DNA from 4 places in the Bacillus sp. PK3-067 genome. Region 1 is predicted to be linked to each of the others. Evidence: riboswitches for the same ligand, from Rfam matches in the RefSeq annotation. Region 1 holds a riboswitch; each other region holds the start of a gene.
What was found. Region 1 has a riboswitch for S-adenosylmethionine ahead of metI (cystathionine gamma-synthase/O-acetylhomoserine thiolyase). Riboswitches for the same ligand answer to the same signal wherever they lie in the genome.
Positions count from the first base shown of each region.

Region 1 (5,648 bases):
ATTGCTGAAGGGCAACGTTTTGAAGTACCAATTGTTATGGAGGAGTATATAAAAGAAATTTCGAAATGGTTTCAAAAAGGTATATGTATTACAGTTGATTACGGATACACAAAAGAAGAATGGATGCATCCAGCACACCGCGAAGGAAGTTTGCGAGGATATTATCAGCATAAGCTAATGCGTAACCCACTAGCGCATCCAGGTGAAATGGATCTTACTACTCATGTTCATTGGGACGAGCTAAAGGAGATCTTTAGTATGCAAGGAATGAGTGCAGTATGGCATAAGAAACAATCTGAGTTCTTGTTAGCTGCAGGGATATTAGAACAGCTTACGAGCCATCAAGATACGAATCCTTTTTCTGAAACGCAAAAACAAAATCGAGCAGTTCGTTCTATGATTTTAAATGGAGGAGTAGGGAGTTCGTTTGATGTTGTTATACATACAAAAGATATGCAACATTTACATTTGGATCAGTATGTAACAATATAAAAAACAAGACACAGTATATACTGTGTCTTGTTTTTTAATACGACTTATGTAGTATTATATATTTCCTCTCATGATATATATTTATATTAAAGATATGAGATAAAAAATATAGAATACGTTCTTTTTCTGCGATTATTAGTCCCTAACCTAATAATACACGAACGAGTTGAATGATTGTTTCATTCTCTACTTTGTAATAAATTTCCAATCCTTTTCTTTCACTAGAAACGATTTTAGCGCTTTTTAATTTTGCTAAATGCTGTGAAATTGTAGATTGTGGCATGTTTAAGCCAGTATACATTGTAGAAACGTTGCTTGGACCGCGCTCGATTAATCCTTTTACGATACATAAACGAACAGGATGAGCTAGCACTTTTAATAATTCTGCATTACTTTCATATAGTTCTAATTCTTTTTGAAAGGTTTCTAACATGTTCTTTTCCACCTCCGTGTGAGCTATTATACCATACTATACATACCAAAAATTTAAAGAAAAGAAAATAGTTGTTGCAGAAAAAAAGTCCTAAAGTAAAGAAATTGTAAGAAAAGAGACCCGGATGTAAATAAAATAGGTAAATTAGCATGTTTTTGTAAAATGACATTTTTGGGTGAAAATTTCGATGCGTTTTAAAAATTGAAAGATATAGATATATTTGTAACACAATTTTATCATGATTTTCTTATTCTTTCAAATGAATATACGAAATTTTTAAAATAATATGACAAAGGAATTATAATGATATATATAGAATATAAAACAGGTTAAAAGAAAAGAAGCTGAATGTCATTCGCTTCTTTATGGTGATAATGAAATATTTGATTACGGCTGATAAATCTTAGGATGATCAAGTCATTAGTCATTTATTCTAAAATTCATCTTTTAGCAACGTTAAAAATCTGTGATTCCATATGTTCTCATAAAAATCAATTGTCTCTTTTGCGGACATAAAAGGATTATTCAACGTAGAGGTTGTTTTCTGTCCCATAAAGTTTTCGTATCCTAGCCCGTGGGCAAACTTAATCGTTGCATCCATACAGTACTCTGTTTGGGCGCCACAAAATTCAATGCGATTTACAGATAATTGATCTAAAATTTCTTTTAAGTTTGTTTTATAAAATGAATTTGCATGTGTTTTTCTTACAAAAAAATCTTGTTCTTGAACATCTAGATCGGTATGAATAGCCCAAAGTTCTTTCTCGGGTACTAAATCATCATCACAATGTTGAACAAAAAGGATTGGTTTATTTAATTTTCTATATGAATAAATTCTTTTATTTACTTTTTTTAGTAAGTTCTGTAAATCAAATAAATGCTCCTCGCTATAACATACGCCATTTTGTAAATCGATAACGATTAAAATATCTGCACAAGTATCCATTATTTTCACCCCTTTTTATTTCTTAATATATCAATTAATCCATTATTTAGAAATAGATGATATACTTTTATTTTTTATGGACTATAAGAAAAGAAGAAATTCAAATGAATATAGCTAAACCGCATAAAAAGAAGATATGAAAACCTAATCTCATATCTTCTTTTTCTCTATGCATTTACAGGTTCTTCTACATAAGAAAGGGCATTTTCAAAATCGGATATTAAATCGTTAACATTTTCAAGACCGACTGATAACCGAAGTAATGAATTAGATATTCCTCTTTTATCACGAGCTTCTTGCGACAGTGCTGCATGTGACATTTTTGCTGGATAAGAAAGAATTGACTCTACAGCTCCTAAACTAACTGCAAAAACAGGCAATTTTACTTTTGATAAAAATTTGCGGAGTGCATCTTCTGACTGCAAAGTAAACGATAAGACCGCTCCAGCTGATGTTGCTTGAGATTGTTGAATATCAAATCCGAGATGAGTTTGTAATCCCGGATAATAGACATTTTTTACTTTAGAGTGCTCTTGTAAATAATGTGCGATTTTATTGGCATTTTTAGCTGAATGTTCGAGGCGTACATGCAATGTTTTTAGACCGCGAAGTACGAGAGAACAATCTTGAGGTCCTAAAATAGCACCGAATGCATTTTGTAAAAATCCAAGCTTTTGAGCGAGTTCTGAATCTTTTACTACTGCTAATCCGGCAGTAACATCACTATGACCAGCAATAAATTTTGTAGCACTATGAAGAACGACATCAGCTCCAAGTTCAAGTGGTTTTTGGAATAGTGGTGTCAAAAATGTATTATCAACAAAAGTAAGAGCCCCAATAGATTTTGCGAGTTTAGAAACCTCGCGAATATCTGTCACTTTTAAAAGTGGGTTAGAAGGTGTTTCTACATAAAAGAGCTTTGTATTTGGTTTAATGTTTTGTTTTATTTCTTCTAAATTGGTCATATCAACAAATGTATGTGAAACACCGTAACGGGAGAGTACCTCAGTTATCACTCGGTAAGTGCCTCCGTACACATCTTCTGAAATGAGTACGTGATCACCTTGTGAAAGAAGGAGGAATGCAGTGGAAATCGCTGCAATGCCTGATGCAAAGGCGAATCCTTTTGTTCCGCCTTCTAATAAAGCAATGATATCTTCAAGAGCTTCACGAGTTGGGTTTCCTGACCTGCTATAGTCATATTTTCCGAACGTATCTACATCAAACTGGTGAAAAGTTGATGTGTTATAAATAGGAACGTTCACAGCGCCTGTTTGCGAGTCGTGTTTATATTGGTTGTGTAGTAAGAGTGTATCTATAGAATAGCTCATATTCTTACACCTTCTTTTACGAGTTTAATTGCTTGCTTTAAGTCTTGAATTAAATCGTTACTATTTTCAATGCCAACTGAGAATCGAAGAAGACGATTGCATACGCCGTTTGCTGTTCTAATTTCTTCAGGAATATCAGCATGTGTTTGCGTTGCTGGATAAGTCATTAAACTTTCTACACCACCAAGACTTTCGGCAAATGTAATTAAGGATAAAGATTGTAAGAATGGATTAATCCAAGCTTCATCTTTAAGGCGGAATGAGATCATGCCACCTCTTCCTGGATAAAATACATCTGTCACCCCGTCTTCATCATTTAAATACGCAACAACTGCTTTCGCATTTTCTTCATGTTGCCTCATGCGAAGCGCTAACGTTTTCATACCGCGAATTAATAACCATGAGTCAAATGGGCTTAAAACTGCACCTGATGCATTATGATAATGAGCGATTTCCTCGCAAAGTTCCTTTCCTTTTGCAACGACAAGCCCGCTTAGTACATCGTTATGTCCCCCTAAATATTTCGTTGCGCTATGAAGTACAATGTCAGCACCTTCTGTTAATGGTTGCTGTATATAAGGTGTGTAGAAAGTGTTGTCTACAATAAGGAGTAGTCCGTTCCTTTTCGCTACAGTTGCGACAGCAGCAATATCAGTAACTTGCATTAATGGATTAGTTGGAGTTTCTATGAAAATAGCCTTCGTTTCAGTTGTGATAGCTTGCTCAATTTGTTTAATAGACTGTGTATTTACGTATCTACATCGAACATTCCACTTTTTTTCATGCTCAGAAAATAATCGATACGTTCCCCCGTATAAATCTTCAGATACAATAAGTTCGTCTCCAGAGCGGAATAGAGAAAGGACGAGGAGAACAGCCGCCATCCCTGAACTACAGGCATAACCTTGTTCGCCATATTCTAAGTCTGCGATCGCCTGTTCTAAAAGACCTCGAGTTGGATTGCCAGTTCGTGAATAGTCAAAGCCAGTAGATTTACCAATTCCTTCGTGACGATAAGCGGTTGAGAAATAAACTGGTGGATTAACCGTTCCGGTTGTAGTTTCACTGCGATTTCCGATTTGTGCTAGTTTTGTTTCGATTGTTGACATATGAAAATTCCTCCTTTTTAAATTGAAACATTAAGTGAATATAAAATAAAAAAAGCCTTCTAAGAAGAAGGCTTTCGGTTTGAATAGAGTCTTCTTCTCATCTGTCAAATCTTTCACAATTTGCTGGAATTAGCACCTTATTAACAAAATGTTAATGGTTGCTGAGGCGTCACAGGGCCAGTCCCTCTACCTCTCTAGATAAGAATGTTCGTATGAAATTTTTATTATGTTTTTAACTTTACAATAAAATATAACTGAATTGCAACTTTATTTTAAATAATTTTTATTTTTCCGCAAGTGTCATTGACTTTTACTTTTGTGCATGCTAAATTTATTAAAAAATTAACAAACATTGTTAAAAGGGGAACGCATTTCCTTTTAGCTACATAAATAAAATAATAAAGACAACTCTTATTGAGAGCGGTGGAGGGAAAGGCCCTGTGAAACCCGGCAACCTTCAAACGAAATGTTTGAAACGGTGCTAATACCTGCAAAACGAATGTTTTGCATAATAAGAGGAGGAACGATTATGTCCCCCTCTTCAAAGTGAAGAGGGGGTTTTTATATTGATAGAAATGAGGGAGAGTCGTGAAATTACTAGATTTATTATCAAAAGGAATTGTAATAGGTGATGGTGCGGTTGGGACGTTATTGCATTCACATGGTTTGCAAAGTAGCTTTGAAGAATTGAATGTATCTGATCCAGACTTAATTATATCGATTCATAAACAATATGTAGCTGCTGGAGCAGATGTAATTCAAACGAATACGTATGGAGCAAATGAGGCGAAATTACGTATGTATGGTTTAGAAAATCAAGTTACAGAAATTAATAGAGCGGCAGTAAAACTAGCGAAAGCATCTGTGACAGATAAAAATGCAATTTTAGGAACAATTGGTGGTATGAAACATATCGGAGCTGTTACAACGACTGATATGGAAAGAGAGTTTATGTTACTTGAACAGGCAGGGGCTTTACTAGAAGAACAGGTTGATGGATTACTATTAGAAACTTTTTACGATGAATTTGAATTACTTCATGCCGTTAAAGTATTGCGTAAGCAAACGAATATTCCAATTGTTGCGCAATTAGCGTTACATGAAGCAGGTACGACTCAAAATGGAAATGATGTCAATGAAATATTAAAGCAACTTATAGATTACGGTGCAAATGTTGTTGGATTGAATTGTCAACTAGGGCCGCTTCATATGACGGAAGCTTTCAAAATGATATCGATTCCTCAAAATGGCTATTTATCAGCATACCCAAATGCAGGCCTCCCGAATTATGTGGATGGACGTTACGTATATGAGGGAAGTCCAGCTTATTTTGAAGC
Region 1 covers NZ_CP096490.1:4,256,294-4,261,941, reverse strand. Annotated here, with positions in the region: gene M1D73_RS21925 (class I SAM-dependent methyltransferase) at 1-492, shown strand, start outside; gene M1D73_RS21920 (ArsR/SmtB family transcription factor) at 635-925, opposite strand; gene M1D73_RS21915 (cysteine hydrolase family protein) at 1,359-1,871, opposite strand; gene metC (cystathionine beta-lyase) at 2,039-3,202, opposite strand; gene metI (cystathionine gamma-synthase/O-acetylhomoserine thiolyase) at 3,199-4,311, opposite strand; SAM riboswitch class I at 4,406-4,516, opposite strand; SAM riboswitch class I at 4,720-4,829, shown strand; gene M1D73_RS21900 (bifunctional homocysteine S-methyltransferase/methylenetetrahydrofolate reductase) at 4,900-5,648, shown strand, end outside.

Region 2 (5,648 bases), 680 kb from region 1:
AGCCGCTTGCGCTTTTCATTGTCCAGCTCCACCTCCTAGCCCTTCATGTCTAAGAACCTTCCGCACGAGAAGACAAAAAGCGTCTTCTGTGCGAAAGAACCTTAGCCAACAGGGCTAAACAGTCGGTTCCGCTTTTCTTTATGATCCAGCTCCAGCGGCTAGATTGTTCGGTGGCTTCGCTTCTTCCTACAAGGCCAAAAGCGCCTTTACGTCAGAAGCTCCATCCCCCCTCACAATCTAAACGAGCCGCTTGCGCTTTTCTTTTGCAAAAATAAACAGGAAACAACATGAAAATAACGAATATACTATATACTAAGTTCAAGGTTGTATAGTATATGGTGATCGGGTGATGACATATGATTTATGTAGAAAAAGTCATTATTGTAGAAGGTACATCAGATAGAAGAAAGATTGAATCTATTATTCGTGAACCGGTGGAAATTGTTTGTACAAATGGTACAATTGGTTTGTCGAAAATGGATGAGCTCGTTGATCAGTTTTTTGATAAGGAAGTGTATGTGCTAGTGGATGCTGATGATGCTGGAGAAAAGTTAAGGAAACAATTTCGAAAAGAATTCCCGCAAGCCGAGCATATCTATATTGATCGCTCGTACCGAGAAGTGGCAACTGCGCCATCTACACACTTAGCAAATGTATTATGGGGAGCCGACATTGACGTTTATACAGAATATTTACGGTAAGGAATGATAGAAGTGATTGATTGGACAGGAGCCGAAGCTACAGCCCTAATAGAGAACGAAGAAAAAACAGTATTATATGTATATACTCCAATGTGTGGAACATGCCAATTAGCAAAAAAGATGTTAACAGTGGTTGAGATGACAATTGAAGATTTGAAAATTGGGATGTTAGATTTAAATTATGCTCCGCATTTAGCAAAAGAGTATGGGATTGAAAGTGTACCTTGTTTACTTGTTTTTGAAAATGGGACACTGATGAAGAAGATATACGCATTTCATTCGGTTGAATATTTATATACGGAATTAAAGTAGGCGGCAAAAATTTTGCCGCCTCGACATATTTCTTGGGAAATATGTCGAGATGCAGGATGGATACAGTATTTGTCGAGCGAAAATAACAGGATTGCTCTTTAGTGAGAGGGAATGGTATGTAATAGAAAGTGATATGAAGGATGTGATTTAGGGTGAGATTATATTCTTTGCTTCAATCATTTGTAAATTACGCTAATGGTCAATATCATTTAGAACCGCTTTTAAGACAAGAAGAAAAAACTGTTAATTTTCGCTTTGGAGATGAAAGTTGTTCGTTACAAATTTCAAGAGATTATATAGAGTTGGTACATGAGGAAAGAGGAACGGAACAAATCATTTGCTTAGATGAAAAGGATATAGAACAATTGGTGAATGGAAATGTACGATTGCAAATGCTAATGAATGATGGACGTGTACAATATTCGGGAACGTACCGAACGATGTTATTAGTGGAATCGATGTTTCATATATGTAAACCGATGTCAGTAGGTGCTTAAAATTCTGAAGTTTCATTTTTTGCGAAAATTTCTGTTGACATGGTGAGTGTATATTGATACAATTCAAGTCATAAAATATAGACAATTTCATAAATTTCAAATCAGACGAAAATTGAATCTGATTTCTCTTATCAAGAGAGGTGGAGGGACTGTGCCCTGTGAAGCCCGGCAACCGTCAACTTATGTTGAAATGGTGCCAATTCCTGCAAAGCAAATGCTTTGAGAGATGAGAGAGAGGGATAATGTTGTTATATACGCATAAAAACCTTTCTGCTTCTCTAAAGCAGAAAGGTTTTTTTATTGTTTGAATGTGGAGGACATTCAAATAATAAAAGTAATGATAACAGTGGACTACACGCATTAAAAATAAAAAATTGCGGAGTCGACCTAAAATCTTTATGAAATCTAGCTCCAGCGGCTAGAACAGTCGGTCGTTTCATCCCTTCCTATGAGGCAAAAAGCGCCTCTACGTCAGGGATTCAAACGCCCTCTTGTTCTAAACGAGCCGCTTGCGCTTTTTATTTAAAAAAGGGGTGATACACCATGATTCTATTAGAGAATGTAAAGAAAATATATAAAGCAAAAAGCGGTGATGTCACTGCTGTAGATAATGCCAATTTAAAAATAGATAAAGGTGAAATATTTGGTGTTATCGGATATAGTGGCGCTGGAAAAAGTTCTTTAATTAGATTGTTCAATCAGTTGGAGAAACCAACTTCTGGTCAAATTACAATTGCAAATCGTGTCATTTCAGCAATTACAGGAAGCGAACTTCGTAAGGCAAGGCAAGAAATTGGAATGATTTTTCAGCACTTCAACTTACTTTGGTCACGAACAGTACGTGAAAATATAGAGTTTCCACTTGAAATTGCAGGTGTTGATAAAGCGAAGAGAAGAAAACGTGTTGATGAATTAATTCATCTTGTTGGATTAGAAGGAAGAGGAGACGCGTACCCATCTCAGCTGAGCGGGGGACAAAAGCAACGCGTCGGGATTGCAAGAGCATTAGCTAATAATCCACAAGTGCTTTTATGTGACGAAGCAACGTCAGCTCTTGATCCGGAAACGACAGATCAAATTTTGGATTTACTATCAGACATTAATAAGCGCCTTGGTTTAACAATTGTACTCATTACACATGAGATGCACGTAATTCGAAAGATTTGTAATCGTGTTGCGGTAATGGAGAAAGGAAAGATTGTAGAAACAGGTCCAGTACTTGATGTATTCCGTAATCCGAAGCAAGATATTACGAAACGATTTGTACAGCAGTTAACGGATTCTGAAGATACAAATGAAACGATTGAAAGTTTAATTGAAAAATATCCAGATGGAAAAGTAATTCGTTTGCAGTTTATCGGTGAGGCTGTAGAAAGACCAGTGCTTCAACGATTGATGCAACGCAGTGACATAGAAGTTAGCATTTTGCAAGGAAATATCGCACAAACGAATAACGGTTCTTACGGTAGTTTAGTTGTTCATTTAAATGGTGAGGAAACAGCGATCCAGCAAGCAATAGAAGGAATTCATCAAGATCAAGTAGAGCTGGAGGTGATTGCACATGGATAAGTTACTTGCAAATGTTGATTGGAATCAAATGTTAGAAGCAACTGGTGAAACGTTATATATGACGGCAATCGCAGCTCTTGCGACATTTGTTTTAGGACTCATTTTAGGATTGTTACTCTTCATGACAGCAAAAGATAATTTATGGGAAAACAAATCAATTAATACGGTGATTGGAGCATTCGTAAATATATTCCGTTCTATACCATTCATCATTTTAATTATTTTATTAATCCCATTCACAAAGATTCTTCTTGGAACAATTCTTGGAGCAAGTGCAGCTTTGCCGGCTTTAATTATTGGAGCAGCACCATTCTACGCGAGAATGGTTGAAATCGCACTTCGCGAAATTGATAAAGGTGTAATTGAAGCTTCAAAAGCAATGGGAGCAAAAACAAGCACAATTATTTTGAAAGTGTTAATTCCAGAATCGTTACCAGCATTAGTATCTGGTATTACGGTTACGACAATTGCTTTAGTAGGCTATACAGCAATGGCAGGAGTTGTTGGTGCTGGTGGCCTTGGAACACTTGCTTACTTAGAAGGATTCCAAAGAGGGAATAACGATGTAACAATCGTTGCGACAATTTGTGTATTACTAGTTGTATTTTTAATTCAGTGGATTGGTGATAGTTTAACGACTCGAATAGATAAACGATAATAAAAAACGGGAGGATGCTTCAAATGAAAAAATTGTTACTTACGGCACTTATTTCAACTTCAATTTTTGGGTTAGCTGCTTGTGGCGGGAAAGATAAAGATGAAAAGAAACTTGTTGTGGGTGCTTCTAACGTACCGCACGCTGTTATTTTAGAAAAGGCAAAACCGTTACTTGAGAAAAAAGGAATTGAGTTAGAAATTAAAAAATTCCAAGACTACGTATTACCAAATAAATCGTTAGCGGATAAGGATTTAGATGCAAACTACTTCCAGCACATTCCGTATTTAGAAAAAGAAATTAAAGATAAAAAATATGACTTTGAAGTAGCAGGAAAAATTCATTTAGAACCAATTGGTGTGTACTCTCAAAAGTATAAGAGCTTAAAAGAGCTTCCGGACGGAGCGACAATTATTATGAGTAATTCAGTTGCTGACCATGGACGTGGTTTAGCAATTTTACAAAAAGAAGGTATTTTAAAAATTAAAGACGGAATAGATCCAGTTAAAGCAACTCCAAAAGATATTGCAGATAATCCGAAAAATCTAAAATTCAAAACGGATATCGAGCCTGGTTTATTGCCACAAGTGTATAACAATAAAGAAGGCGACGCTGTTTTAATTAACTCTAACTATGCAATTGATGCAAAGTTAAATCCGGAAAAAGATGCAATTGCAATTGAAGGAAATGATTCACCATACGCAAACATAGTAGCTGTTCGTAAAGGCGATAAAGATAAGAAAGAGATTAAAGCTCTTGTAGAAGTATTGCATTCTAAAGAAATTGAAGACTTCATTAATAAAGAATATAAAGGGGCGGTTGTTCCTGTAAAAGAATAATTGCTGAAAAGGGCTGGTGTATGCCGGCTCTTTTTATAACTACATAACTATTGGGGAGAAGGGGAAAGCATATGAAAAAGGTTCTACTGTCAATTGTTACAGCGTTGTCTGTATTTACATTAGCTGCTTGCGGAGGAAAAGAGGAGAATAAGCTTGTTGTGGGAGCTTCTAACGTGCCACACGCTGTTATTTTAGAAAAGGCACAGCCGATTTTAGAGAAAAAGGGTATTAAATTAGAAATTAAAAAATTCCAAGATTATGTGTTGCCGAATAAGGCTTTAGCGGATAAAGAAATTGATGCGAACTACTTCCAGCACATTCCTTACTTAGATAAAGAAATTCAAGAAAAGGGATATAAAATTGTAAACGCAGGAAAAATCCATTTAGAACCTATGGGCATTTATTCTAAGAAATATAAAAGCTTAAAAGACCTACCAGATGGCGGAACAGTGATTATGAGTAATAACGTAGCGGAGCGAGGCCGTATGTTAGCATTGTTACAAAAAGGTGGCGTTATTAAATTAAAAGACGGAGTAGATGTTGTTAAAGCAACAGTAAAAGATGTTGTAGAAAACCCGAAAAACTTAAAATTTAAAACAGATGTTGAACCTGGACTTTCACCGAAATTGTATGAAAATAATGAGGGAGATGCTTTATTTATTAATTCAAACTATGCAATTGATGCAAAATTAAATCCAACAAAGGATGCAATTGCGATTGAAGGATCAGACTCTCCGTATGCAAACATCATTGCAGTTCGTAAAGGTGATGAGAAGAAAAAAGAAATTAAAGAGCTAGTAGAAGTGCTACATTCAAAAGAAATTCAAGATTTTATTAATAAAGAATATAAAGGTGCTGTACTTCCGGTAAGTGAATAAATATAAGGAAAGGGCTGGAAAATTACCAGTCCTTTTTTCTTTATATAAATAAGAAGAAAGGTGTATCATAGAAAGATGTGAAGGAAATACTTATATACATTTGTGAAAAAACGGTTACTTTTTTTCGGCGTTTGCGATATCATTTTATTTGATATAAAATTAGAATGAGAATAAAATGAGAATATGAACGTTTTAGG
Region 2 covers NZ_CP096490.1:4,932,852-4,938,499, reverse strand. Annotated here, with positions in the region: gene M1D73_RS25555 (toprim domain-containing protein) at 357-701, shown strand; gene M1D73_RS25550 (thioredoxin family protein) at 705-1,013, shown strand; gene M1D73_RS25545 (hypothetical protein) at 1,166-1,510, shown strand; SAM riboswitch class I at 1,636-1,743, shown strand; gene M1D73_RS25540 (methionine ABC transporter ATP-binding protein) at 2,054-3,079, shown strand; gene M1D73_RS25535 (methionine ABC transporter permease) at 3,072-3,737, shown strand; gene metQ (methionine ABC transporter substrate-binding lipoprotein MetQ) at 3,761-4,573, shown strand; gene metQ (methionine ABC transporter substrate-binding lipoprotein MetQ) at 4,645-5,451, shown strand.
Region 2: it holds a riboswitch for S-adenosylmethionine, as region 1 does, so the genes downstream of both, M1D73_RS25540 (methionine ABC transporter ATP-binding protein) here and metI (cystathionine gamma-synthase/O-acetylhomoserine thiolyase) in region 1, are expected to answer to the same signal.

Region 3 (5,648 bases), 960 kb from region 1:
TTCTATTATATCGGGGTGATGATACTATGTACGATGTGTCTTCATCCTCTTTTTTTAATTGGAGCAATAGTATTAATTATTATGTTAAATGTGATGCAAGGAAATAGCGAAAAGATAAGAAAGATGTTACCGAGCACAATTGTTTTCTTTTTTATGGTGATTTTATTTAATTCGTTATTAACGCATAGAGGTCGAACTACGTTATTTTGGTTAGGTGATAGCCGTATTAAGCTTGAGGCGATTATGTTTGGAATAGTAATGGGGTTATTACTAGTTGCAGTTATGTTTACGTTTGCGTCATACAATGATATTATTTCCAGTCATAAATTTTTATATTTGTTTTCAAGAATTTCACCGAAAGTTGCATTGTTAACGATGATTACAGTGAGATTTATTCCTTTGTTTATAAGGCGATTAAAGAAAATCACACTCGTCCAAAAAACGAAAGGTGTGCAGGTAGATTCAGGTTCGATAATAGAACGCGTCAAAAATGGTATGCAATTGCTGCAAGTATTATTAATTTGTTCATTAGAAGATGCACTGCAGACGGCAGATTCTATGCAAGCTCGTGGATTTGGTGTAACGAAGCGTACGACGTATATTCGCTATAGAATGGAAAGGCGTGATTGGTATACGCTCAGTTATTTAATCATTTTATTTATAGCTGCTATTGTATGTAGTAATTATGGCGGAGGGAAATTGATTATTTATCCGAAAGTCGAATCTATTTTATTCCAGCAATACGATGGAATGATGTTTGTATTATTTACACTGTTTATTAGTTTACCAATTATGATGGAAGGAAGGGAATGGATATGGTGGCGCATGCAGAAATAAACAATTTATCATTTGTATATGCTGATGAAAATAAAAAAGCGTTACAGCATATTTCTCTTTCTGTTCAAAAAGGTGAGTTTATTGCACTTGCTGGAGGATCGGGATCTGGGAAGACGACGTTATTAAAACATTTTAAAAAGGAGTTACTTCCAATTGGTACGCGTTCTGGAGAGATATTTTATGAGGGTGTTTTAATAGAGGAAGTAGCTGATTTGTTATCTGCCCAAGAAATTGGGATGGTATTTCAAAACCCAGAAAACCAGATTGTTATGGATACAGTGATTCAAGAATTAGCATTTTCTTTAGAAAATATCGGATTACCATCACATATTATTCAAAAAAGAATAGCAGAGCTTATTAGCTTTTTAGGATTTCAAGATTTATTGCATCAATCTGTTCATACGTTATCTGGTGGGCAGAAGCAGCTTGTCAATTTAGCTGCGGTATTAGTTATGCAGCCGAAATTGCTATTATTAGATGAACCGACAGCGCAGTTAGATCCAATCGCTGCAAAAGAGTTTTTAGGATTATTAAAACGGATTAATGAAGAACTTGGAATTACGATTATTTTAAGTGAACATCGTTTAGATGAAGTTATCCCGCTTGCAACACGCGTTGTTTGTATGGATAATGGCCGTATTATGTATGATGGTAGTCCTAAAATTGTTATTACGGATATGTGGGGAGTAGAAACATTCCGTCCATTTATTCCGCAAATTCCAAGGCTATTTTTAGAGTGGAATGTGAGAGATATTCCGTTTACAGTGCGAGAGGCGCAAATGAAAATGAATGATTTTGCAGCGATATCATATGTAAATGACCCAATAGCACAAAGTGAAAAGCAAGAGGTAATTTTAAGCGCAGAGCATATTTCGTTCCAATATGAAAAAAATAGTCCGCTTATTTTACGTGATTTATCAGTTTCGATTGAAAAAGGAAAATGGGTAGCGCTCGTTGGGAAGAACGGTACAGGTAAGTCTACACTGTTAACGATTTTAGCAGGATTACAAAAAGCGAGAAGAGGAAAAGTAAAGTGGAACGGAAAAGTGGTACATAAAATCGATTCGAAAGAACGGTTTAAAAGTATTGGGTATGTATCGCAGCATCCGTATTACCATTTTACATTTGATACAGTATGGGACGAGGTTTATGAACGTGCACGTGAATTATATGGAGAACAAGGAAAAGAAATAGCAGAAGATACGCTAAAACAGTTTTGGTTGTACTCGCTTAAAGAACGCCATCCGCATGATTGTAGCGGAGGAGAGCAACAATTACTTGCGTTATGTACGACGTTATTATCAAAGCCAACGATATTATTACTTGATGAACCGACAAAGGGATTGGATCCATGGAAGAAAGAAAGAGTAGGAGAACTATTTAGGAAGCTGCAAAAAGAAGGTACAACAATTGTAATGGCAACGCATGATATTGAGTTTGCAGCGAAATACGTGGATCAATGTATGATGTTATTTGATGGAACAGTCATTATGAATGATGCACCGAAAGAATTTTTTAGCGGCAACTTCTTTTATACAACATCTATTAATCGATTCATTCGAAAAGAATTGCCATATGCATTAACGTGGGAGGATGTGTACGAAGCTTGTCCAAACGATATGTTGCATTCATAATATGTATCTTTGCAGTAATAATCGGCACATTACTCTTTACGACACTTGTTATGGACGGTTATTACATGTTAAGTAGTTTGTTTCTATTAGCGGTTATTATGTTACCTTTCTATATCCGTTTTGAAAGAAAGGCGTTTGTTTCACGTGAAATTGTTCTCGTTGCTGTATTAGCGGCAATTGCAGCAGTAAGCCGGGTGCCATTTTCTATTTTACCAAGTGTACAACCAACTTCTTTTGTCATTATCGTTTCTGCAATTGTATTTGGAAGTGAAACTGGTTTTATGATTGGTGCTACAGCAGCAATCGTATCTAATATTTTTTTAGGACAAGGTCCATGGACACCGTGGCAAATGTTTTCGTGGGGCATGATTGGTTTTATAGCAGGTTTACTTCGTAATACATTTTTTATGAAAAAGCTATGGGGAAGACTTCTTTACGGAGTAATTGTTGGCTTTTTATTTGGCTGGATTATGAATTTCTGGGGCCTTCTCGGTTTTATACGAGAAGCAACATGGGAAACTGTCATTTCGTATTATATCGCAAGTTTTTACTTTGATTTGAGCCATGCGATTTCGAATGTTATTTTCTTATTACTATTTAGTACTTCATGGATTACGATTCTTACAAGATTTAAAAAGAAATACGGTATATTAGATGAGCATAACGTGACATAGAAAAGCATACTCATATAAGGTAGGGTCGCGACTTACATATTCGTTTGCCTCTTTCATGCTTCTTACATAATGTAAGGAGCATTTTTTTGTCAAAAAATCGATTCAATATGCATCCGCTATTATATAAAATTATTTGTATAATTGTAGGTGAGAACTTTTTTCAAAAGGGAGGTGTATAGTTAATGAAGTTAGTTATTCCGAAACAACATGGTGCATGGGCCATGCTTGTTATTCCTTTTTTATTAAGTGTCATACTTGGGAAACCTACTATTTATCATATTCCATTGTTTTTAGCGTGGTTCTTTATCTATTTAGCTACGTACCCATTTCTTACGTACATAAAGCAAAGACGAAAAAAAGAGTTTTTACAAGTTGCCATTATTTATTTTATTATTGCGTTCCTATTTGGGATGATTTCTTTATTATATGAGTGGCGAATTCTTTTATTCGTAATAGTAATGATTCCATTATTTATAGTGAATATGTATTACGCTCGTCAAAAAAATGAAAGAGCACTATTAAATGATATTTGTGCGATTATTGTGTTTTGTATCGGTGGGTTAATTAGTTATTACTTTTCAATGAAGCAAATCGATCATACAGCATTATTCATTGCGCTTATTTCATTTTTATACTTTTTAGGTAGTACGTTCTATGTGAAAACGATGATTCGTGAAAAAAATAACCCGAAGTATCGTCTTGTATCTTGGGGATATCATATCGTATTAACGATAATCATATTTGTGATTAATCCGTGGTGTTCTCTTATTTTTATACCAAGTGTCATTCGAGCAATTGTGTTGTATGGCAAAAAAATTTCTATTATGAAAGTAGGAATTTTAGAAATTGCTAATTCTGTATATTTTTTAATCATAACGGCAATAATTATGAAGTATGCCATTTGAAAAAACTTCCCATCAATTGATGGGAAGTTTTTAATCTTTTTCTAAAATGTGAACGGTGTACTCGCAACGTTGAATAGCTTGTTCAACAGCATAAAGTGATTGTTCAATACGAGCGCGATTAAAATCTTTTTCAACTGTTTCGAGCGCTTCTTCTAAACAATTTTTAGCTTCTTGTAATGATTGAAAAGAATCTTGTACATATCCGCGAGCATTTTGATGCATTTCATAATCCTCCTTGCATGTTCGTATATGGGTAGTATGAACAGTAAGGAAGAAAATATAATTTGTTATATTTATTATATTTGTTTGACAATTGAAGTGGAATTACGTATAGTAAGAATTAAGTGAATATTTTCTTATCCAGAGAGGTGGAGGGACTGGCCCGATGAAACCCAGCAACCGCGATGCAGGTGCTAATTCCAGCAGAACATATTTGTTCTGGGAGATAAGACGAAGATATATACGTAACTTCTTCTTATCGGAGAGGTTTTTTTATTGCAAAAAAACCGATTACGAAAATTTATATTAAGAAGAAAGGGGTTGCGCATTACTGTGACACTCGAAAAATACGTAAAACTGCGTAGTACAGTTTATGAATATATGATAGAGCAAGATAAGCCGATATCATTGTTAGATATTCAAGAACATATCGTTTCGCATCATGAAGGAAAATTCACGAAAAAGATGTTGCATCAATTTTATTTATCAAGATTATTAGACGAACTAAAACTGGATGGGAAAATTACATTAGCTGATGAATATCTCTATGCTGAAAAAGGGGTATTGTATAAGGCGAGAAAAGGGAGCTAAGCTCTCTTTTTTCTTAAAATAACGGAGTATGTAGAGTAAAAGACTGCTAAAGCAGCCTGATACAGGGAATGGTGTTGAGTGTGTAGTGTCAAAAATTGAATGTGCCTGAAAGAGGCAATTCATATCGGCTGCAAATGAAAAGAGACACCTTCGCCGAATAGGTGTCAGTCGTTTTGTCACGTAGACTTGCTACTTAACAGTAATTAGAATAACATGCAGGATTTTTGAAGTCAAAAGGGAATTAAAGGAAGGGGTACAATTATGTACGCTTACTTATTAAAAGATATAACGAAATGGATCCCAAAGTACATTGTAGATAAGGGATATGAATATTATGAAGATGGGCATGTAGAAGATGTTGAAATACAAGATAAAAAAGTGTTTGCTTTCGTTACTGGAAATGCAGGGAATTATGAAGTAGTTATCGATCTCGAAGATTTTTCAGAAAGTAACTGTGAGTGTCCCTATGAAAATTATTGTAAACATATGGTGGCAGTTGTTTATGATATGCAAGGTGCTGGTGAGAGTGCAGTTAAAGAGAAACTGAAAGATTTAGAAAAAGAAGAGTTACTTATATTATTAAATCGATTGTTGCAAAGTTCGAAAAACGTACAAATTGTAGAGAAGTTATTAAAGAAGGAGAAACTTTAACGTATAGAGGGAGTTGTTTTGTAGTGAACGTACTAATTATATATGCTCATCCTAACCCTTCAAGTTTTAACGCGGCGATTTTCAATCATGTGCAAAAAGGACTACAGGAAACAAATCATTCAGTTACCGTACTTGAT
Region 3 covers NZ_CP096490.1:3,292,556-3,298,203, reverse strand. Annotated here, with positions in the region: gene M1D73_RS16945 (energy-coupling factor transporter transmembrane component T) at 1-837, shown strand, start outside; gene M1D73_RS16940 (ABC transporter ATP-binding protein) at 810-2,471, shown strand; gene M1D73_RS16935 (ECF transporter S component) at 2,444-3,145, shown strand; gene M1D73_RS16930 (YwiC-like family protein) at 3,328-4,050, shown strand; gene M1D73_RS16925 (hypothetical protein) at 4,081-4,272, opposite strand; SAM riboswitch class I at 4,404-4,502, shown strand; gene M1D73_RS16920 (hypothetical protein) at 4,603-4,860, shown strand; gene M1D73_RS16915 (SWIM zinc finger family protein) at 5,122-5,511, shown strand; gene M1D73_RS16910 (NAD(P)H-dependent oxidoreductase) at 5,535-5,648, shown strand, end outside.
Region 3: it holds a riboswitch for S-adenosylmethionine, as region 1 does, so the genes downstream of both, M1D73_RS16920 (hypothetical protein) here and metI (cystathionine gamma-synthase/O-acetylhomoserine thiolyase) in region 1, are expected to answer to the same signal.

Region 4 (5,648 bases), 190 kb from region 1:
TTAACAGGTGCTGCAAGTGGCATTGGTTATGAAATGGGAAAGGCTTTTGCAAAAGAAGGTGCAAAAGTTGTGATTACCGATCGGCTTGAAGAACGTGCAAAAGAAGCTGCTGAACAATTACAAAATGAAGGTTTTCAAGCTATCGGTTTAAAATGTGACGTTACATCTGAAGAGGAAATTACAGCAGCAATTTCTCAAACAGTTGATCATTTCGGTTCATTACATATATTAATTAACAACGCAGGAATGCAACACGTTTCACCCATTGAAGACTTTCCAACTGAAAAGTTCGAGCTACTAATTCAAATTATGCAAATTGCTCCGTTTATTGCAATTAAGCATGCCTTTCCGATTATGAAACAACAAAAATATGGTCGTATTATTAATGTCGCTTCTATTAACGGCCTTGTCGGGTTTGCTGGAAAAGCTGCCTACAATAGTGCAAAACATGGCGTAATTGGATTAACAAAAGTTGCCGCTTTAGAAGGTGCTACGCATGGTATTACTGTTAATGCCCTTTGCCCTGGTTATGTTGATACCCCCCTTGTACGTAATCAACTACAAGACTTAGCTACTACACGAAATGTACCACTTGAAAATGTTTTAGAAGATGTTATTTATCCACTCGTTCCACAAAAGCGCTTATTACAAGTACAAGAAATTGCAGATTATGCGATGTTTTTAGCGAGTGAAAAAGCTAAAGGTATAACTGGTCAAGCTGTCGTTATCGATGGTGGTTATACCGCTCAATAAAAATAAAGTTTGCTCAAGAAGAGCAAACTTTATTTTTTATCCCGAGGATCTTCGTACTTTAGTAATTGCCGCGGGAGCTTCTCAATTGCAACAATTACCCCCTCTAATTTACTTTCAATACGGTGGAGTAAATATAATGTTACAACAATCGGAAACCCTACATTACCTATCATCTTGATCCACTCTTCCACCCTCTTCCCCTCCTTTCATTATATAAGTAAGAGAAAACACTGCATTTAGGCATAAAAAAACAAGCTATTATGTATTAGCTTGTTTTTCAAATAATGATGCAATTTCTCGTTTATAATCCCCGCGTATAATACCTTTCTCAGTAATAATTCCTGTAATTAATTCATTCGGCGTTATGTCAAATGCTGGATTATAAACATCCGTTCCAATTGGTGCTACTTGTTTTCCAAAGATTTTCGTAACTTCTGTTTCATCTCTTTCTTCAATAATAATTTCGGCTCCAGTTTCTTTCGTAACATCAAATGTTGACAGTGGCGCAGCAACGTAAAATGGGATATTAAAGTACTTTGCTAAAATAGCTAAATTCATTGTCCCTATTTTATTGGCTGTATCTCCATTTGCGACAATTCGATCCGCCCCCACAATAATTGCGTTTATTTCTTTCGTTTGAATAGCATGAGCTGCAGTATTATCTGTTATAAGGGTCACATCAATATTTGCTTGCTTCAATTCCCACGTCGTTAAGCGACCACCTTGTAAAACTGGTCTCGTTTCACACGCATATGCATGTAAACGCACACCTTTCTCTTTTCCAATATAAAAGGGAGCTAATGCAGTTCCATATCTGGCAGTTGCGATACTTCCAGCGTTACAGATTGTTAAAATATTATCGCCATCTTTAAAACATGTTAACGCATATTCCCCAATATTTCGACACACCTCTTCATCTTCCTGTTGAATGCGAAGCGCTTCTTCTTCTAATATTTTTTGTGCTTCTTTTATTGTAGTAATCTCTCGAATAGATTCTCTCATACGATCAATTGCCCAAAATAAATTTACTGCCGTTGGGCGTGATGTCCCTAAATAGTTACAGTCTCTATTAAACTTCTTTTGAAATTCTTCGATATGTAAAGTATTATATTTTTTCGCTGCAAGCGCCAAGCCAAATGCAGCTACAATTCCAATTGCAGGCGCTCCGCGTACTTCTAACATTATGATACTTTTCCAAACCTCTTCAATAGTCGTTAATGTTTTGTATTCTGTGCTATGTGGCAATTTCGTTTGATTTAATACCGCAATTGCATCCCCTTTCCAACTTACAGATCTCGGAACAGTAACGATTGTACTCATGCTTTTACACCCCTTGAAACTGTCTGTTGAAATAATGTTCGAAACAGTTGAATATCAGCACTTTTAGATTCATATTTTATTAGTTCTTTTCCTAAGGATAGCGCTTGTTTCTTAGCTTGAATTCTTGTTTCTTTATTTTCTATTTCATCTAAATCTGCTACATGAGCTAAACCAATTGTTCTACGAATTAGTTCACATCCGGCAAATCCAACAGCATCAGTAAAGATATTTTGCAAAATAATTGGTAACCATTGTTTTTCTTTCGTATATGCTTCTACACCTTCTCCAATCCATAACTTTGTAAAAGTCTCTACAAAATAACTCCACGTCTTTTCTATATGGAAAAATAGTACACTTCTCTTTTCTTCTTCTCTAGATAACGCATTTAATAATAGATTTGCAATAAATTGACCTATGTCAAACCCAAATGGGCCATATGCCGCAAATTCTGGATCAATCACTTTCGTTTCAGAAGGTGACGAAAAAATACTACCAGTATGTAAATCACCATGAATAAGAGTTTCTTTTCTTGTTAAGAACTTATATTTATATTGTGCTACTTTTAGTTTTAAAGTTTTATCACTCCAAAGTTCATCAACCACGAGCTGTAAATCTCGCTCATAATCATTTGTATCATAATGCCCAAAAGGATCTGTAAACACTAAATCCTCTGTAATTTTACAAAGGTCCGGATTTACAAAGGTACCTTCTAGTACCCTTTTCTCTTTTGACTGTAAACCAAAATCTGAAGTGTAAAATAAAACATGTGCTAGAAAACGACCAATATGCTGGGATAAAAGCGGATATTCTTCTCCGTCTATTAATCCTTTTCTTGTAATTGTTAGTCTTGATAAGTCTTCTATTACCGTTATCGCTAACTCTTCGTCATGACTGTACACTACTGGAACATAATCCGGTACATACTGCGCAAAAATTTGTAATGCCTTGCTTTCAATCGTTGCTCTTTTTATAGACAATGGCCAGCTTTCACCAACTACTTTCGCATAAGGCAGTGCTTGTTTTATTATAATGGATTTCTCTCCATCATCTAATTTAAACACGTAATTTAAGTTTCCATCTCCAATTTCATGACAAATGACATTTGCCTTCTCTTCAAAATAGCCATGATCTTTCGCATATTGTACAGCTGTTATTTCTGTTAATGAATAATATCCCATCTTCTTCTCCCCCTTTTTAAATTCAGAGGTTTTTCTAACATAGAAAAACCTCTTTCCACTAAGAAAGAGGTTTGAAGTTTATCTTCTCCCCTCTTATCTGCCAGAAAGTTTTACTTTCTGCTGGAATTAGCACCGTGCCTTTTGGCGTAATAAACGCCCCATTTCACAATGGTATTACGGTCGGTTGCTGGGCTTCATCGGGCCAAATCCCTCCACCTGCTCTTGATAAGAGTTGTATAATTTTTTGAATTTTTAACTTTATGTTGAAGACTATACCAAGAATAAAAATCACTTGTCAACATTTTATTTGTATAATTCTGGACGGCGATCCGCAAAAACTGGAATTCCTTTACGTACTTCTTTAATTTTCTCGAATTCAAGCTCTCCAAATAAAATTGATTCCTCTTCATTCGCCTCTACTACAACTTCACCCCAAGGATCCACAATTAAAGAATGACCTGCAAACACATTATTCGGATCCTTCCCTGCTCTATTACACGCAACAACATAACACTGATTTTCAACTGCTCTTGCTTGCAATAGCAAACGCCAATGTGCTAAACGAACTAATGGCCATTCAGCTACAACAAATAATACTTTTGCCCCTTTAGCAGTATGAACACGCATCCACTCTGGAAAACGAATATCATAACAAATTGTTCCAGCGCATTCAACATCATCTAGCTTAAATTCGCCCGTACCATTACCAGCTATTAAATATTTATGTTCATCCATAAGCTGAAATAAATGTACTTTACTATATTCGTTGACTAACTGTCCTTCATTATTTACAACATACATCGTATTTGTAACGCCTTGCTCTGTTTGCTTTGCGATGGACCCACCAACAATATGTACATCATATCGCTTCGCCCATTCTATTAACTTTTCTTTCGTTTCCACTCCATCCCTATCTGCAATTTCAGAAAGTCTCGTTAAATCATATCCTGTTGTCCATAGTTCTGGTAAGACGATAACATCTGGCCTTTCCTTCATAGCTTCACTTATTTTATTTTTAGCATTCTCAATATTTTTTTCTACATCTCCAAAAACAATATCCATTTGAATACATGCGACTTTCATTTTTTCAGCCCCATTCTTATTTTTCTCTTTACAAAATACTGGAAAGATTATATCATTTGTCACTAGAATTGTAACAACTTTCAAAAGAGGTGGAAAGTATGAAATTATTTCAACCTTCTGAGATAGTAACATCATTGCCAACACAATTTTTCGCTTCACTTGTTGCAAAAGTTAACAAAGTCGTTGCAGCTGGTCACGATGTTATTAATCTAGGTCAAGGTAATCCAGATCAACCAACACCGCAGCATATCGTAAAAGCTTTACAAGATGCTGCCGAAAAGACCATTCATCATAAATATCCGCCATTTCGCGGACATGAAAGCTTAAAGGAAGCCGTGGCTACATTCTATAAACGTGAATATGGCGTCGAATTAAACCCAAAAACTGAAGTTGCTATTTTGTTTGGTGGGAAGGCTGGACTAGTAGAATTACCGATTTGTTTTACAAATCCTGGTGATACGATTCTCGTTCCGGATCCAGGTTATCCAGATTATTTATCCGGGGTTGCTTTAGCAAAAGCACAATTTGAAAGAATGCCACTTATTGCAGAAAATAACTTTTTACCAGATTATACGAACATTGATGACTCTATTGCAGAGCGTGCAAAATTAATGTTTTTAAACTATCCAAATAATCCTACCGGTGCTACTGCATCAAAAGATTTTTTTGATGCAACCATTCACTTTGCTAATAAACATAATATATTAGTTGTTCACGATTTTGCTTATGGCGCTATCGGATTTGATGGTCAAAAACCTGTTAGTTTCTTGCAAGCAGATGGTGCGAAAAATATAGGAATTGAAATTTACACATTATCAAAAACTTTCAATATGGCTGGCTGGCGCATCGCTTTTGCTGTAGGGAATGAAAGTGTGATTGAAACAATTAACCTATTACAAGATCATATGTATGTTAGTATATTCGGTGCAGTTCAAGATGCTGCTCGAGAAGCGCTATTAAGTTCACAGTCTTGTGTAATAGACCTTGTAAATAGTTACGAATCTCGAAGAAACGCTCTTATTTCAGCCTGTCACTCAATTGGTTGGAATGTAGACATTCCAACAGGATCATTCTTTGCATGGCTTCCCGTTCCAAAAGGATATACCTCTGAGCAATTTTCTAATATTTTACTAGAAAAAGCACATGTCGCAGTTGCTCCTGGTGTTGGATTTGGTGAGCATGGCGAAGGGTATGTCCGTGTTGGTCTCTTACATACAGAAGATAGATTACGAGAAGCCATTAATCGAATTGATAAATTAAATTTTTTCAAAAAGTAATTGACAACACGAAAAATATCTGACAAAATTCAGTTAT
Region 4 covers NZ_CP096490.1:4,062,954-4,068,601, forward strand. Annotated here, with positions in the region: gene M1D73_RS20765 (3-hydroxybutyrate dehydrogenase) at 1-753, shown strand, start outside; gene M1D73_RS20770 (YvrJ family protein) at 783-944, opposite strand; gene mtnA (S-methyl-5-thioribose-1-phosphate isomerase) at 1,012-2,073, opposite strand; gene mtnK (S-methyl-5-thioribose kinase) at 2,070-3,251, opposite strand; SAM riboswitch class I at 3,342-3,483, opposite strand; gene M1D73_RS20785 (carbon-nitrogen family hydrolase) at 3,555-4,418, opposite strand; gene M1D73_RS20790 (pyridoxal phosphate-dependent aminotransferase) at 4,433-5,611, shown strand.
Region 4: it holds a riboswitch for S-adenosylmethionine, as region 1 does, so the genes downstream of both, mtnK (S-methyl-5-thioribose kinase) here and metI (cystathionine gamma-synthase/O-acetylhomoserine thiolyase) in region 1, are expected to answer to the same signal.